DNA from 2 places in the Variovorax sp. VRV01 genome. Region 2 is predicted to be linked to the other one. Evidence: predicted binding sites of a transcription regulator. Region 2 holds the regulator's gene; the other holds the start of a gene.
The links. Region 2 encodes sigma-54, which starts transcription at its own class of promoters, with help from an activator protein. Its sites were predicted from a motif close to TGGCANGNAANCTGCTTT; they were not measured.

Region 1: the regulator sigma-54 is predicted to act here: its motif matches at 1,958-1,975, upstream of atzF (allophanate hydrolase).

Annotation. Positions count from the first base shown of each region.
Region 1 is NZ_JACVBS010000005.1:40,000-47,008, forward strand. It holds gene IB278_RS10535 (AmpG family muropeptide MFS transporter) at 1-940, opposite strand, end outside; gene IB278_RS10540 (M48 family metallopeptidase) at 999-1,865, shown strand; gene atzF (allophanate hydrolase) at 2,004-3,713, shown strand; gene IB278_RS10550 (ABC transporter substrate-binding protein) at 3,731-4,735, shown strand; gene IB278_RS10555 (ABC transporter permease) at 4,738-5,568, shown strand; gene IB278_RS10560 (ABC transporter ATP-binding protein) at 5,692-6,525, shown strand; gene hpxZ (oxalurate catabolism protein HpxZ) at 6,522-6,902, shown strand; gene IB278_RS10570 (BMP family ABC transporter substrate-binding protein) at 6,951-7,009, shown strand, end outside.
Region 2 is NZ_JACVBS010000005.1:275,266-282,274, forward strand. It holds gene IB278_RS11600 (SPOR domain-containing protein) at 1-477, shown strand, start outside; gene IB278_RS11605 (thiol:disulfide interchange protein DsbA/DsbL) at 622-1,269, shown strand; gene lptA (lipopolysaccharide transport periplasmic protein LptA) at 1,465-2,196, shown strand; gene lptB (LPS export ABC transporter ATP-binding protein) at 2,193-2,987, shown strand; gene IB278_RS11620 (RNA polymerase factor sigma-54) at 3,005-4,597, shown strand; gene IB278_RS11625 (phospholipase D family protein) at 4,608-6,215, shown strand; gene IB278_RS11630 (LysE family translocator) at 6,226-6,870, opposite strand; gene IB278_RS11635 (YceI family protein) at 6,885-7,009, opposite strand, start outside.

The DNA of each region.
Region 1 (7,009 bases), 240 kb from region 2:
CGTAGATCTTGCTGACGGTGGCCACTTCGTCCTTGGTGAAGCCCATGTCCACGTAGAAGGGGTTGGCCATGATGCCCATCACCACGTCGCTGATGCGGTAGATGGCAATCAGCGAGAGGATCAGCGCGGCCTGCCACTTGTAGCGGCGGATGAAGTCGGCAAAAGGTTCGATCAGCACGCCTTGCAGCCATTCGGCCGCGTTCTTCGGCTTGGGCAGCACGCGGCGCACCGGCTCGGGCGACAGCAGCACGGTGAGCACGCCCACCGCCATCGAGGCCGCCATCACCAGGTAGGCCGTCTTCCAGGCGCCGTTCTGGTAGGCCGCCGCGCCCGTGGCCGCCGCAGCCGGCGCCACCTCGGCCCAGGCCGCCACCCACAGCACGCCGGCGCCGGCCCAGATCATCGCCAGGCGGTAGCCCGTTTGATAGGCGGCGGCGAGCGCGGCCTGCTTGCGCGTTTCGGCCGACTCGATGCGGAAGGCGTCCAGCGCGATGTCCTGCGTGGCCGAGCCGAAGGCCACCAGCAGCGCGCACCAGATCAGCGGCGCGAGGCCCTGGCGCGGATCGTTGAGCGCCATGCCGACCAGCCCCGCAACCACCATCCCCTGCGCCAGCAGCAGCCAGCCGCGCCGCCGCCCGAGCAGCGTGGTCAGCGGCGGCAGCGGCAGCCGGTCGACCAGCGGCGCCCACACCCACTTGAAGCCATAGGCCAGGCCCACCCAGCTCAGGTAGCCGATGGTGGTGCGATCGATGCCCGCCTCGCGCAGGCGAAAGCTCAGCGTGCCCAGCACCAGCAGCAGCGGCAGGCCGGCGGAAAAGCCCAGCGCCAGCATGCGCAGCGTGGCGGGCTCGAGGTAGACCTTCAGCGCATCGCGCCAGGGCAGGGAGGGGGCGGTGGAGGTTTCGGCGGGCTGGGCAGACATGAGCTTCGGATTGTCCATGAGCGCGCGCCGCCTGCCGAGCCGTCTTTTTGTCGGCAATTGTTCCTATGATCCGCGCATGTGCACACGATGCGAGCTCTTCCTTCCTTCCGTGGCTTCTTCGGCTTCCCGCGCCTCGGCCTGGCAGCCGCGGCGGGCCTTCCTGCTCGCGGCGGCCGGCGCCGCGCTGGCCGGGCCGGCCCTGGCGCAGGTGAACGTGGGCAATGCCTCGGTGGCGCGCAACCTCGTGCCGGCCGACCGGATCGAGGCCGCCGGCGTGCAGCAGTACGGCCAGCTGCTCGAGCAGGCGCGCGCCAAGCGTGCGCTCGCGGGCGACGGCAATGCGCAGCTGCAGCGGCTGCGCACCATCGCGAACCGGCTGATTCCCTTTGCCACGCCGTGGAATTCGCGCGCGCGCGACTGGAAGTGGGAGGTCAACCTGATCGGCAGCAAGCAGATCAATGCCTTCTGCATGCCCGGCGGCAAGATCGCCTTCTTCACCGGCATCCTCGAGCAGCTCAAGCTCAATGACGATGAAGTCGCCATGGTGATGGGACACGAAATGGCCCATGCGCTGCGCGAGCATGCGCGTGCCCGCATGGCCAAGAGCGCGGGCACCGGCGCGGCGCTTTCCATCGGCGCGCAACTGCTGGGCCTGGGCCAGATGGGCGACCTGGCGGCGCGCGCCGGCACGCAGCTGCTCACCCTCAAGTTCAGCCGCAGCGACGAGACCGAGGCCGACCTCGTCGGGCTCGAACTCGCGGCGCGCGCGGGCTATGACCCGAAGGCCTCGATCACGCTCTGGAACAAGATGGCCACCGCCTCGAAGAACCAGGGCGGCCTGAGCTTTCTATCGACCCACCCGAGCGGTCCGGACCGCATCCAGAAGCTCGAGGCCAACCTGCCGAAGGTCGAAGGGCTTTACCGGGAAGCCAAGCGCAGCTGAGGTCTGAGCCACCTCTTCCTCTGAAAGAGGGCTGCGTCTGACTCCCTCTCCCGCCGGGAGAGGTCGCAAATCCATTACGGCCTGTTTTCGCCTGGCACATTGCTTGCATCTCGACTTGTACACAAGTTTGGATGCCTGATGATGGTGCATGAAGAAAACGGATCGGCCGCCGCAGCGTGGATTGCCCGCTTTCCCCGGCCTGTGCCCGGTGCGGGCGCAGGCCGCCTCGCCGGCCTTCGCTTCGCGGTCAAGGACAACATCGACGTGGCCGGCGTGCCCACCACGGCCGCCTGTCCGGCCTTCGACCGACGGCCCGCGCAGCATTCGGCCGTGGTGCAGAAGCTGCTCGATGCCGGTGCATCGCTGATCGGGAAGACCAACCTCGACCAGTTCGCCTGCGGCCTGAACGGTACGCGCTCGCCGTATGGCGAAGTGCCCAATGCCTTCGATGCGCGCTACGTCTCGGGCGGCTCCAGCTCCGGATCGGCCTACGTGGTGGCCGCCGGCGAGGCCGACTTCGCACTCGGCACCGACACCGCCGGCTCGGGCCGCGTGCCCGCCGGACTCAACAACATCGTCGGGCTCAAGCCCTCGCGCGGCCTGCTGAGCGCCTTCGGCGTGGTGCCGGCCGCCCAGAGCGCGGACTGCGTGTCGATCTTTGCGCGCACCGTCGGCCTGGCCGTCGAGGTGCTTCTTGCGGCCGCCGGGCCCGACGCACGCGATCCCTATTCAAGGGACGTGGCGCTGCGCCGCGAGGCATTTCCAGCCGCCTTCCGTTTCGGCGTGCCCGACACGCCGAGCTTCTTCGGCGATGCCGCGGCCGAAGAGGCCTTTCGCGATGCACAGGTGCGGCTCGCCGCCCTCGGCGGCACGGCCGTGGCGATTCCCTTTGCGCCGCTGGCGGAGGCCGCCGCGCTGCTCTACGAAAGCGCGCTCGTGGCCGAGCGCTATGCGGCGGTGCGCGGGTTCTTCGATGCGCATGGCGCTGAAGTGATCGAGCCGGTGCGCGGCATCCTCGAAAGCGGCCGCGGCTACAGCGCCGCCGACGTGTTCGAGGCGCAGACCAGGCTTCGCGCGATCGCACAGCAGGTCGAACCGATGTGGCGCGGCATCGACCTGCTGCTGGTGCCGACCGCGCCCACGCACTACACGCGCGAACAGATGCGCGCCGACCCCGTGGTGCTCAACCGCAACCTCGGCGCGTACACCAACTTCGTCAACCTGCTGGACTACGCCGCGATCTCGGTGCCGAGCTCGCTGCGCGCCGACGGCCTGCCTTTCGGCATCACGCTGATCGGCCCGTGCGGCAGCGATCTTGCGCTGGCCGAGCTGGGCCAGCGCTATCACCACGCCACCGGCCTGCCGCAGGGCGCCACAGGCTTGCCGCTGCCCGAGCCGCGCTCCATTCCGGGCCTGGGCGCTTCGCCAGTGCAGACCATGCCCATCGCCGTCGTCGGCGCGCATCTCTCGGGCATGCCGCTCAACGGCCAGCTCACCGAACGCGGCGCCACGCTGCTGCGCGCCACCACCACCTCGCCGCGCTACCGCCTGCATGCCTTGCCGGGCACCGTGCCGCCCAAGCCGGGGCTGCAGCGCAGCACGGCCGGCGGAGCAGCCATCGCGCTCGAAGTGTGGTCCGTGCCCGTGGCCGAGGTCGGCAGCTTCCTGGCCCTGATCCCGCCCCCGCTGGGCCTGGGCAGCGTCGAGCTCGCAGACGGCAGCTGGGTGCACGGCTTCATCTGCGAAGGCCATGCGCTCGCAGGCGCCGAAGACGTGAGCCACCACGGTGGCTGGCGTGCCTACATCGCAAGCCGCACGACCGCCTCTTCCCAAGCCATTCCAACCTGACCGATCGAGGAGTCTTCATGAGCATCCCTGAAAAATCGCCCGCCGCCGCGTCGCGCCGCCAGTTGCTGCAGGCCGGCGCCGCGGGGCTGGCCGTGCTGGCCGCGCCCGCCATCGTGCGCGCACAAGCCGCGCCGAAGATCCGCATCGGCTTCTGGCCCGTGGCCGCGGGCCTGCCTTTCTTTGCCGCGGTCGACCGCGGCTACTTCAAGGAAGCCGGCCTCGACGTGGAGCCGCTCAAGTTCGCGGGCGCGCAGCAGGTCATGGAAGGCATGCTCGCGGGCCGCTGCGACGGCAGCTCCAACGGCACGGGCTCGGCCAACCTCGCCATCGGCGAGATCGCGCAGCCGGGGCTCTTCAAGATCTTCTGCACCAACCCGAGCAACGCGAAGTTCGTGCTCGACGAATTCATCGTCGCCAAGGACAGCCCGATCAAGACCATGGCCGAGCTGGCCGGCAGGAAGATCGCGTCCGGCCCCGGCATCCAGAACGTGACCCTGTGCAAGACCATGCTGGAGCGCGCGGGCGCCAAGGGCGCCACCGTGAGCGAGCTTCCGATCGGCCAGCACGTGGCCGCGCTCGTCGCGGGCCAGGTCGACGCCTGCTACACGCTCGAGCCCACCGGCACCGTGGGCCGCATGAACGGCACCACGCGCGTCCTCGAGGCCGGCGTGGTCGCCAAATACATCCTCGGCGATCCGATGGCGCCCTGGCACGGCGGCGCGGCCAGCCTCACCAGCGAGTTCATCAAGAAGAACCCCGAAGCGGCGAAGAAGTACATCGCCGCCTATGCACGCGGCGTGGAGCTGGTGCGCAGCAAGCCCGACGACGCGCGCCAGCACATGAAAGGCTACACCGCCATCGAAGGCAGCCTCACGGCCGAAGTGCCGCTCGCCTCGTACATGCTCTACAACGAGTTCAAGCCGAGCGACGTCGCGTATTTCCAGAAGTTCTACGACCTGTTCACCGAGAAAGGCATCTTCGAGAAGAAGGTGCCGGTGGACGGCCTGCTCTACAAGGCCTGACCATGGCCGACGCAAGCACGACCACGGCCGCGCCGTGGACACCGCCGGCCGCCGGCGCGGCGGCGGTGGCACCGAAGCCCCCGTTGCGCGACCGGCTGCTGCCCTTCGTCGGCCCCGTGGTGCTGTTCATCGTGTGGGACCTGGCGGTGCGGCTCGGCTTCATCAAGCCGATCCTGCTGCCCACGCCCGCCGACACGGTCGCGGCGCTCATCACGGGGCTCGCGGGCGGACCGCTGCTCACCGACTTCGCGATGACCGTGTGGCGCACGCTGCAGGCCTTCGCGATTGCGGCGGTGGTCGGCGTGCCGCTGGGCGTGCTGCTCGGCAGCAATGAGCGCGCGTACCGCAGCGTCGAGTTCCTGATCGACTTCTTCCGCTCCACGCCATCGTCCGCGCTGATCCCGCTGTTCCTCCTGATCTTCGGGGTGTCGGACGTCAACAAGGTGGCCATCGCGGCGTTCGGCGCGCTGCTGATCGTGGTGTTCAACAGCGCCTATGGCGTGATCAACGCGCGCAAGCAGCGCGTGATGGCGGCGCGCGTCATGGGCGCCTCGCGCTGGCAGATCTTCAAGGACGTGCTGGTGTGGGAAAGCCTGCAGCCCAGCTTCGTGGGCCTGCGCTCGGCGGTGTCGATGGCGCTGGTGATCGTCATCGTGGCCGAGATGTTCATCGGCTCCGACACCGGCCTCGGCCACCGGATCATCGATGCGCAGCAGGTGCTCAACGTGAAGAGCATGTATGCGGCGATTCTGGCCGCGGGTGCGCTGGGCTATGCGCTGAACATTCTCTTTCTCATTGCCGAGCGTCGCATCGTGCACTGGAGCGGAAGATGATGGACCACCCCCAGGCTTGCTCGCTTCGCGTAGCCGCCACCCCCCTGCGAGGGGGCGCAGCCTGCGGGCCGGCGAAGCCGGTTCCGCGGCAGCTCACGCACAAACCGGAACAGGAACGCAACCATGCGAGCTTCAACTGAAACCGTGTTGAACGGCCCCGTGTATGCCGACGTGCCCAGGCCCGTCTTCAATCCCGGCCCGGCCGGCACGCACATCACCATCCGCGGCCTCACCAAGTACTTCGCGGGCTGGCCGCTGTACGAGAACTTCGACCTCGACATTCCCAAGCACCGGATCGTCTCGGTGTTCGGGCCCAACGGCTGCGGCAAGTCCACGCTCATCAACATGATCGCGGGGCTCGTTCCCATCGATGCGGGCGAGATCCTGTTCGACGGAAAGCAGCGCAAGGACGCCAAGATCGGCTACGTGTTCCAGAACTACCGCGAGGCGATGTTCCCGTGGATGCGCACCATCGACAACATCGCCTACCCGCTGAAGCTCGAAGGGCGCAGCAAGGCCGAGGTCGACCGCCGCATGGAAGAGCTGGTGGCGTCGTTCGACGTGAAGTTCGATCTCAAGCGGTTTCCGTACGAGCTTTCGGGCGGCCAGCAGCAGACCGCATCGATCATGCGCGCGCTCGCGCCCAAGCCCGAGGTGCTGTTTCTCGACGAGCCCTTTTCGGCGCTCGACTTCGAGATGACGCTCTTCATCCGCGAGAAGCTGCAGGAGGTGTTCATGCAGACCGGCACCACCATGCTGCTGGTCTCGCACGACCTCGAAGAGGCCGTGTACCTTGCCGACGAGGTGCTGCTGCTGACCAAGCGGCCCACCCGGGTGGCTGAGATCCTGCGCTATGGCGACGCGCGCCCGCGCACGGTCGAGACGCTGAGCACCGAGAGCTTCGTCGCAACCAAGAAGCTCAGCCTCGACATCTTCCAGCGCGAGGTCCGCCGGTGACGCCCGAGATCAACATCCCCGAGGTGCTTGCCGAAGTGACGGCCGTGTTCGCGCGCTACGAGGAAGCGCTCATGGCCAACCAGCCCGAAGTGCTCGACGCGCTGTTCTGGAACAGCCCACACACGCTGCGCTACGGCTTCTCCGAGAACCACTACGGCCATGCCGCCATCAGCGCCTTCCGCGCATCGCTGCGGGTGCAGAGCCCGCCGCGCGAGCTGCTGCGCACGGTCATCACCACCTATGGCCGCGACTTTGCCACGGCCAACTGCGAGTTCCGGCGCGAAGGCGCCACCGCTATCGGCCGACAAAGCCAGACCTGGCTGCGCACGGCCGACGGCTGGCGCGTGGTCGCCGCCCACGTGAGCCTGCCGGGCTGAGCGCGGGGCACATTTTTTGCACTCCCTTCAACCTCTGGAAAGAACGCCATGACAAGCCAAATCAATCGCCGCGATTCCCTCAAGTCCCTGGCCGCGCTGGGCGCCGC
Region 2 (7,009 bases):
GCCGGCGGCGACACCGCCGCCGTGGCGCCGGGTGCGGCGCCGCCGCCCGCCCCGCCGGTGCCGGTGGTGGTGGCTCCGAAGCCCGCGCGCCCGGCCCCGGTGCCGGCCGAGGCCAATTCCCTGCCGCCATCGAACGATCCGCTCGGCGACCTGGCCCGCGCGCGCGCCGGCGGCAACAGCGGCAGCACTGCCACGGCTTCCGCCGCGCCCGGCGGCAACAGCGCGGCGGCGGGTGCCGATCCGTTCATGTACTTCGTGCAGGCGGGCGCCTTCCGCACCACCGACGATGCCGAGGCCCAGCGCGCCAAGCTGTCGCTGATGGGCGTGGAGGCCCGGGTCACGGAGCGCGAGCAGGCAGGCCGCACCGTCTACCGGGTGCGCGCGGGCCCGTTCAACAAGAAGGACGAGGCCGATCGCCTGAAGGAGCGGCTCGACAGCGGCGGCCTCGAATCGGCGCTCGTGCGCGTGCAGCGTTGAGCTTGCCGGCAGCCGTCACGGATATTCTTTAAGCTTCGCCGCGCGGCATGGGCCGCCGCCAGGATCGTCCTGGGCATGCCGCTTGCGGGAACTCCGCGCGGCGCGCCGGCTCAGTCTGCCGTACCCCACAGGAGAACTCTTTCAATGAAACGTCGTGACTTTTCGCTGGCCGCCACCTCGCTGGGCCTGCTTTCGCTGGCTGGCAACACCGCGCACGCCCAGGCGCGTGCGCCCAAGGCCGGCACCGAGTACCTGGTGCTCGACAAGCGCGTGCCGGTCGACGCGCCGGCGGGCAAGGTCGAGGTGATCGAGTTCTTCTCGTACAACTGCCCGCACTGCAACGACTTCGAGCCGCAGCTGGAAGCCTGGCTCAAGACGGCCCCCAAGGAAGTGGCGTTCCGCCGCGTGCCCGTGCCTTTCGTGGGCAACGACGTCGAAGCCAAGCAGCGCCTGTACTACGCGCTCGAAGCCATGGGCAAGGTCGATGAATTCCAGCCGAAGGTCTTCGACGCCATCCACAAGCAGCGCCAGAACGTGAACGGCGACGCCAACATCATTGCCTGGGCGGGAGCCAACGGCCTGGACGGCGCCAAGTTCAAGGAAGTCTTCACCTCCTTCGGCGTGGCCAGCAAGGCCAAGCGCGCCGCGCAGCTGACCGACGCCTACAAGGTGGCTGGCGTGCCGGCGCTGGCCGTGAACGGGCGCTGGTACGTGGACGGCGAGCTGGCCGGCAACATGACCAAGGCGCTGCAGGTCACCAACTACCTGATCGGCGAAGCCAAGAAAGGCTGACCCCGGACTGCGCAGCACTTCGTGTCCGCTGCGCCCACACCCCCTTGCAGGGGGCGGCACCTGCGGCCCGGCAAAGCCGGTTCCGCGGTGTCTCCCGGATGGGATGTCAAGCCCGCATTTGGCGGGCTTTTTCATTTGCGGTTGAAGGCTTGGCGCCATCCGCCGCATACAATGCAGAGCAAGTTTCGTGCCTCTATGACATTGCACTCCTACTCCCACACCACCCCTCTTCTTCGCAGCACCGGCCGCCTGGCCCGTCTCGCTCGCGCGGCTATCGGTGCGCTGCTGCTGGCCGGCCTGGCGTCGGCCGCGCTGGCCGAGACTGCCGACCGCAGCAAGCCGATGAACATCGAATCCGATGCGATGCGCTACGACGACCTCAAGCAGACGAGCGTGTTCACGGGCAACGTGCTGGTCACCAAGGGCACGATCATCATCCGCGGCGCGCGCATCGACGTACGCCAGGATGCCGAGGGCTACCAGTACGGCGTGGTCACGGCGGCGCCCGGCAAGCGGGCCTACTACAAGCAGAAGCGCAATGCGCCCGACGAGTGGATCGAGGGCGAATCCGAGGTCATCGAGTACGACAGCCGCGCCGACAACGTCAAGTTCATCCGCAATGCCGTCATGCGCCGGCTGATCGGGGCCACGCCGAACGACGAGAGCCAGGGTGCGCTGATCGTCTACGACCAGAGCAACGACACCTACACCGTCAATGGTTCCACCGTGCCGCCGAACACCGCGGTGAACGCGCCGGCGGGCGGACGGGTGAAGACCATCCTGACGCCCAAGAGCGCCACCGCGCCGGCGCCCGGCGCCTCGGCCCCGGCCGGGGGACGGGCCGCACCGGCCGCGCCCCAGCCGGCGCCCGGCGCCGGCCTGCGCTCGACCACCACGCTGGGCGGCGAAGGGGAAGGGCGCAAGTGATCGAAACCGCTGGAACCCAGAACGCCGACGGCACGCCGGGCAGCCGCCTGGTGGTGCGCGGACTGCAGAAAAGCTACGGCAGCCGCAAGGTCGTGCGGGACGTCTCGCTCGACGTGCAAAAGGGCGAGGTTGTCGGGCTGCTCGGCCCCAACGGTGCGGGCAAGACCACGTCGTTCTACATGATCGTGGGCCTGGTGCGGGCCGACGCGGGCGACATCACCATCGACGGCGAGCCCATCGCCCACATGCCGATCCACCGGCGCGCCCGCATGGGCCTGAGCTACCTGCCGCAGGAAGCCTCCATCTTCCGCAAGCTCACGGTCGAGGAAAACGTGCGCGCCGTGCTCGAACTCCAGCGCGAACCCGACGCCAGCGGCAAGCCCGCGCCTTTGACGAAGCAGCGCATCGAGGAGCGGCTCTCGGGGCTGCTGGCCGACCTGCGGGTGGACCATCTTCGCGATTCGCCCGCGCTCGCGCTCTCGGGCGGCGAGCGGCGCCGGGTCGAGATCGCCCGCGCGCTGGCCACGCAGCCGCGCTTCATCCTGCTGGACGAGCCCTTCGCCGGCATCGACCCGATCGCGGTGATCGAGATCCAGCGGATCATCAGCTTCCTGAAGGAGCGCGGCATCGGCGTGCTCATCACCGACCACAACGTGCGTGAGACGCTGGGCATCTGCGATCACGCGTTCATCATCAGCGACGGGCATGTGCTGGCACAAGGCACACCCTCGGAGATCGTCGACAACGCCGAAGTACGCAGGGTGTACCTCGGCGAGCACTTCCGGATGTAAGGGAGGAGTCGGTCTCCATGAAGCAAGGGCTGTCCCTTCGCGTTTCGCAGCACCTGGCGCTCACGCCCCAGCTGCAGCAGTCGATCCGGCTGCTGCAGCTGTCCACGCTCGAACTGAGCCAGGAGGTGGAGCAGATGCTGGACGAGAACCCGTTCCTCGAACGCACCGCGGAAGAAGCGGCGCGCGAGGAGTTCGGGCTCGACGCCATCGACACGCCGGTGCCGCGCGACGAAGCCGGTGAAGCCGCCGAGGGCGAATTCGCCTCGGCCCCGGCCAGCAGCGCAACCACCACTTCGAGCGAAACCTCCTCGGCAGCCGAGGCCGACGTACCCGCCGCCGACGCCACCGAGCGCGAGCCCGACTGGGAAGGCGACGGCACCGTCGACATGGCGCCCGACGACAGCGAATGGGGCAGCGACGCCCCCGCGCGCCAGAACAACCTGGGCGACGACGAACGCGCCGACGCCACCGAGCTCGCGCGCAGCCAGGAGTCGCTGCAGTCCTTCCTGCACCGGCAGGCGCTGAGCCTGCGGCTCAACGAGAACGACAGCGCCGCGCTGCGCTTCCTGATCGAATCGCTCAACGACGACGGCTACCTCGAAGACTCCCTGCCGGCGCTGGCCTCGGGCCTCGCGGGCGACGACAACGACCAGTTCGACGAATTGGTGCACCACTTCCAGGTGGCGCTCGGCCTGCTGCAAAGCCTGGAGCCGGCCGGCGTCGGCGCGCGCGACCTGGGCGAATGCCTGTGCATCCAGCTGCGCGCGCTGGCCAGCGAAAGCGAGACCGAAGAGCAGGCCCTGGTGCGCAAGACCGCCATCGCGATCTGCAAGCAGCCGATGGAGCTGCTCGCGCGGCGCGATTTCAAGCGCCTGGCCACGCTCACGCGCACCAACGAAGAGGTGGTGCGCTCGGCGCTGCAGATCATCTCGCGTCTGGAGCCCAAGCCGGGCCGCCGCTTCGTCGACGTCGAGCGCAACATCGTGATTCCCGACGTGATCGTCACCAAGATCGGCCGCGGCACCAATGCCAAGTTCCGCGTCATGCTCAACCCCGAGGTGATGCCGCGGCTGCGCGTGCACGACATCTATGCCGGCGCGCTCAAGTCGCACAAGGGCGAGGGCAGCCAGGCGCTGTCGCAGCGGCTGCAGGAGGCGCGCTGGTTCATCAAGAACATCCAGCAGCGCTTCGACACCATCCTGCGCGTGAGCAACGCCATCGTCGAGCGGCAGAAGAGCTTCTTCGTGCACGGCGAGCTCGCAATGCGGCCCTTGGTGCTGCGCGAGATCGCCGACGAACTCGGCCTGCACGAATCGACCATCTCGCGCGTGACCACGGCCAAGTACATGGCCACGCCTTTCGGCACGGTCGAGCTCAAGTACTTCTTCGGCTCGGCGCTCGGCACCGAGACCGGCGGCAATGCGTCGAGCACCGCGGTGCGCGCGCTGATCAAGCAGTTCGTGAGCTCCGAGAGCATCAAGAAACCGCTGTCCGACAGCCAGATCTCCGAAATGCTCAAGGAGCAGGGCATCGAGTGCGCACGCCGCACCGTGGCCAAGTATCGCGAGGCCTTGCGCATCGCGCCCGCCAACCTTCGCAAGGCCCTGTAGAAAGCCGCCGATGGCCCGCCGCCTGCTGTCGCGCTGTGGGCTCGCGGTCTTTGCCATGCTGGCGGCGCTGCTCGTCGCCGGCTGCGCCACCCTGCCCGACGAGGCACCGCGCCCGCCCACCAAGGCCATGGCCGCGTCGGCCGACACCGCGCTCGGCAAGATCGCGCTGGCCTCGCAGCCCGACCCGGACCTGAGCGGCTTTCGCCTGATGCCGGGCGGCGACTTCGCCTTCGACACCCGCATCCAGCTCGCGCGGCGCGCCCAGCGCACGCTCGACGTGCAGTACTACCAGATCGAGAACGACGAGACCGGCCGCTACCTGCTGCGCACGCTGCGCGATGCGGCCCGGCGCGGCGTGCGCGTGCGGCTCCTGATGGACGATCTCTACACCTCGGGCGAGGACGAACTGCTGCTCGGCCTGGCCGCCACGCCGAATGTCGAGCTGCGCCTGTTCAACCCGTTTCCGGCCGGGCGCGGGAGCCTGCTCAGGCGCTTCACCGCTTCGCTGTTCGACTTCAGCCGCGTCAACCGGCGCATGCACAACAAGCTCTTCATCGCCGACGGCGCGATGGCGGTGGCGGGCGGGCGCAACATCGGCAACCAGTATTTCAGGCGCACGGCGGGCGAGAATTTCCTCGATCTCGACACCTTCGTGGCTGGTGCGCTGGTCCCGCGGCTGGGCGCGCTGTTCGACCAGTACTGGAACAGCGTCTATGTGCGGCCGGTCCAGTCGGTGGTGGCCAGCGAACTTCCGCAGGGCGAGCTGCAGAAGCGCTTCGAGACCGCCACCGGCCCCGACACCACGCCGCCGCCGCCCAGGCCCGCGCCCAACGACCTGCTCGGCTACAGCCCGATCGCCGAAGACCTGGCTGCCGGCAAACTCGACCTGATCTGGACCCTTGCCGAGGCCTACGCCGATTCGCCCGAGCGCGTGATCGGCAAGACCGCCTCGTACGGCGGCGTGCCGCTGCTCGATGTCGACAGCGTGCGCTACAACGTGGTCGAGCAGATGCGCCGCGCGCGCTCCGAGGTGACCATCGTCTCGCCCTACCTGATTCCAGGCAAGGCGGGGCTCGAAGTGATGCGCGAGATCCGACGGCGCAACGTCAAGATCAGCATCGTCACCAATTCCTTTGCCGCCACCGACGAGCCGCTGGTCCACACCGCCTACCGCCGCTACCGGCCCGAGATGCTCGAGCTCGGCGCCGAGCTCTACGAACTGAGCACCACGCGCACGCGGCGCAGCGTGCGGCTCGGCCTGTTCGGTACTTCGGTGGGGCGGCTGCATGCCAAGTCGGCGGTGATCGACCGGCAGATTCTTTTTGTCGGCTCGATGAACTTCGACCCGCGCTCCGAGACGCACAACACCGAGATCGGCCTGTTCATCCGCAGCCCCGAGATGGCGCAGCAGACGCTCAAGCTCATCGAGGTGCTGAAGCAGCAGGGCGCCTACCGGCTGCGCTTTGCGAAGGACAGCGGCAATTCGCGCATCGAGTGGATCAGCGAGGAGGAAGAAGCCGGCCGGACCACCGTGCTGAACGAGGAGCCCGACTCCGATTTCTGGGGCCGCACCATGCTCGAGATGCTGGCGCCGCTGACGCCCGAGAGCCTGCTGTAGCCCGGGCGGCTCAGCCGCTGCGCACGCCCGACAGCAGCTTGAGGCCCAGCAGCACCATCACGCCGCCGGCCGCGCGGTCGATCCAGGCCTTGTAGCGCAGGTAGGCCGAGCGCGGCGCCGCCGACGAGAGCGCCAGCGCGACGACCGCGTACCAGCCGGTCTCGATGCAGAAGATCACCGCCGGCACCGCGAGCGCCAGTGCCAGCGGCACCTCGCGCGGCAGGAAGGCCGCGAAGATGCTGGCGTAGACCACCGCGGTCTTCGGATTGCTGATCTGCGTGCCCATGCCCAGGAGAAACGCGCGCCGCGCATTGCTGCCCGAGCCCGCGGCCGCGCGTTCGTCCTGCACGGCGGACAGCGGCTCGCGCGCACCGCGCCAGATGCGGATGCCCAGATAGACGAGATAGGCGCCGCCGAGCAGCTTCACCGCCAGGTACAGCGCCGGAACCGCGAGGAACGCCGCCTGCAGCCCGACCAGCGCCGCAATCGCGAACACCACGCCGCCTGCGCCCATGCCCAGCGCCGCGGCCAGGCCATCGGCGCGCGACGACGACACGGCGGTGCGCGCCACCATGACGAAGCTCGGTCCGGGGCTCATGGCCCCGACGACCATAGCGCCCGCGATGCCCAGCAACGGAACCGTGATGCCGCTCATGGCTTTTCCCGGGACTACTGCTGCACGTTGACCGCTTCGACCTGCACCAGCAGCTTCACCTTGTTCTCGAAGCCGAAGTTCAGGCCCCAGGTGATGCCCCAGTCGCTGCGCTGCACGGTCGTCTCGAAGTCGCCGCCGC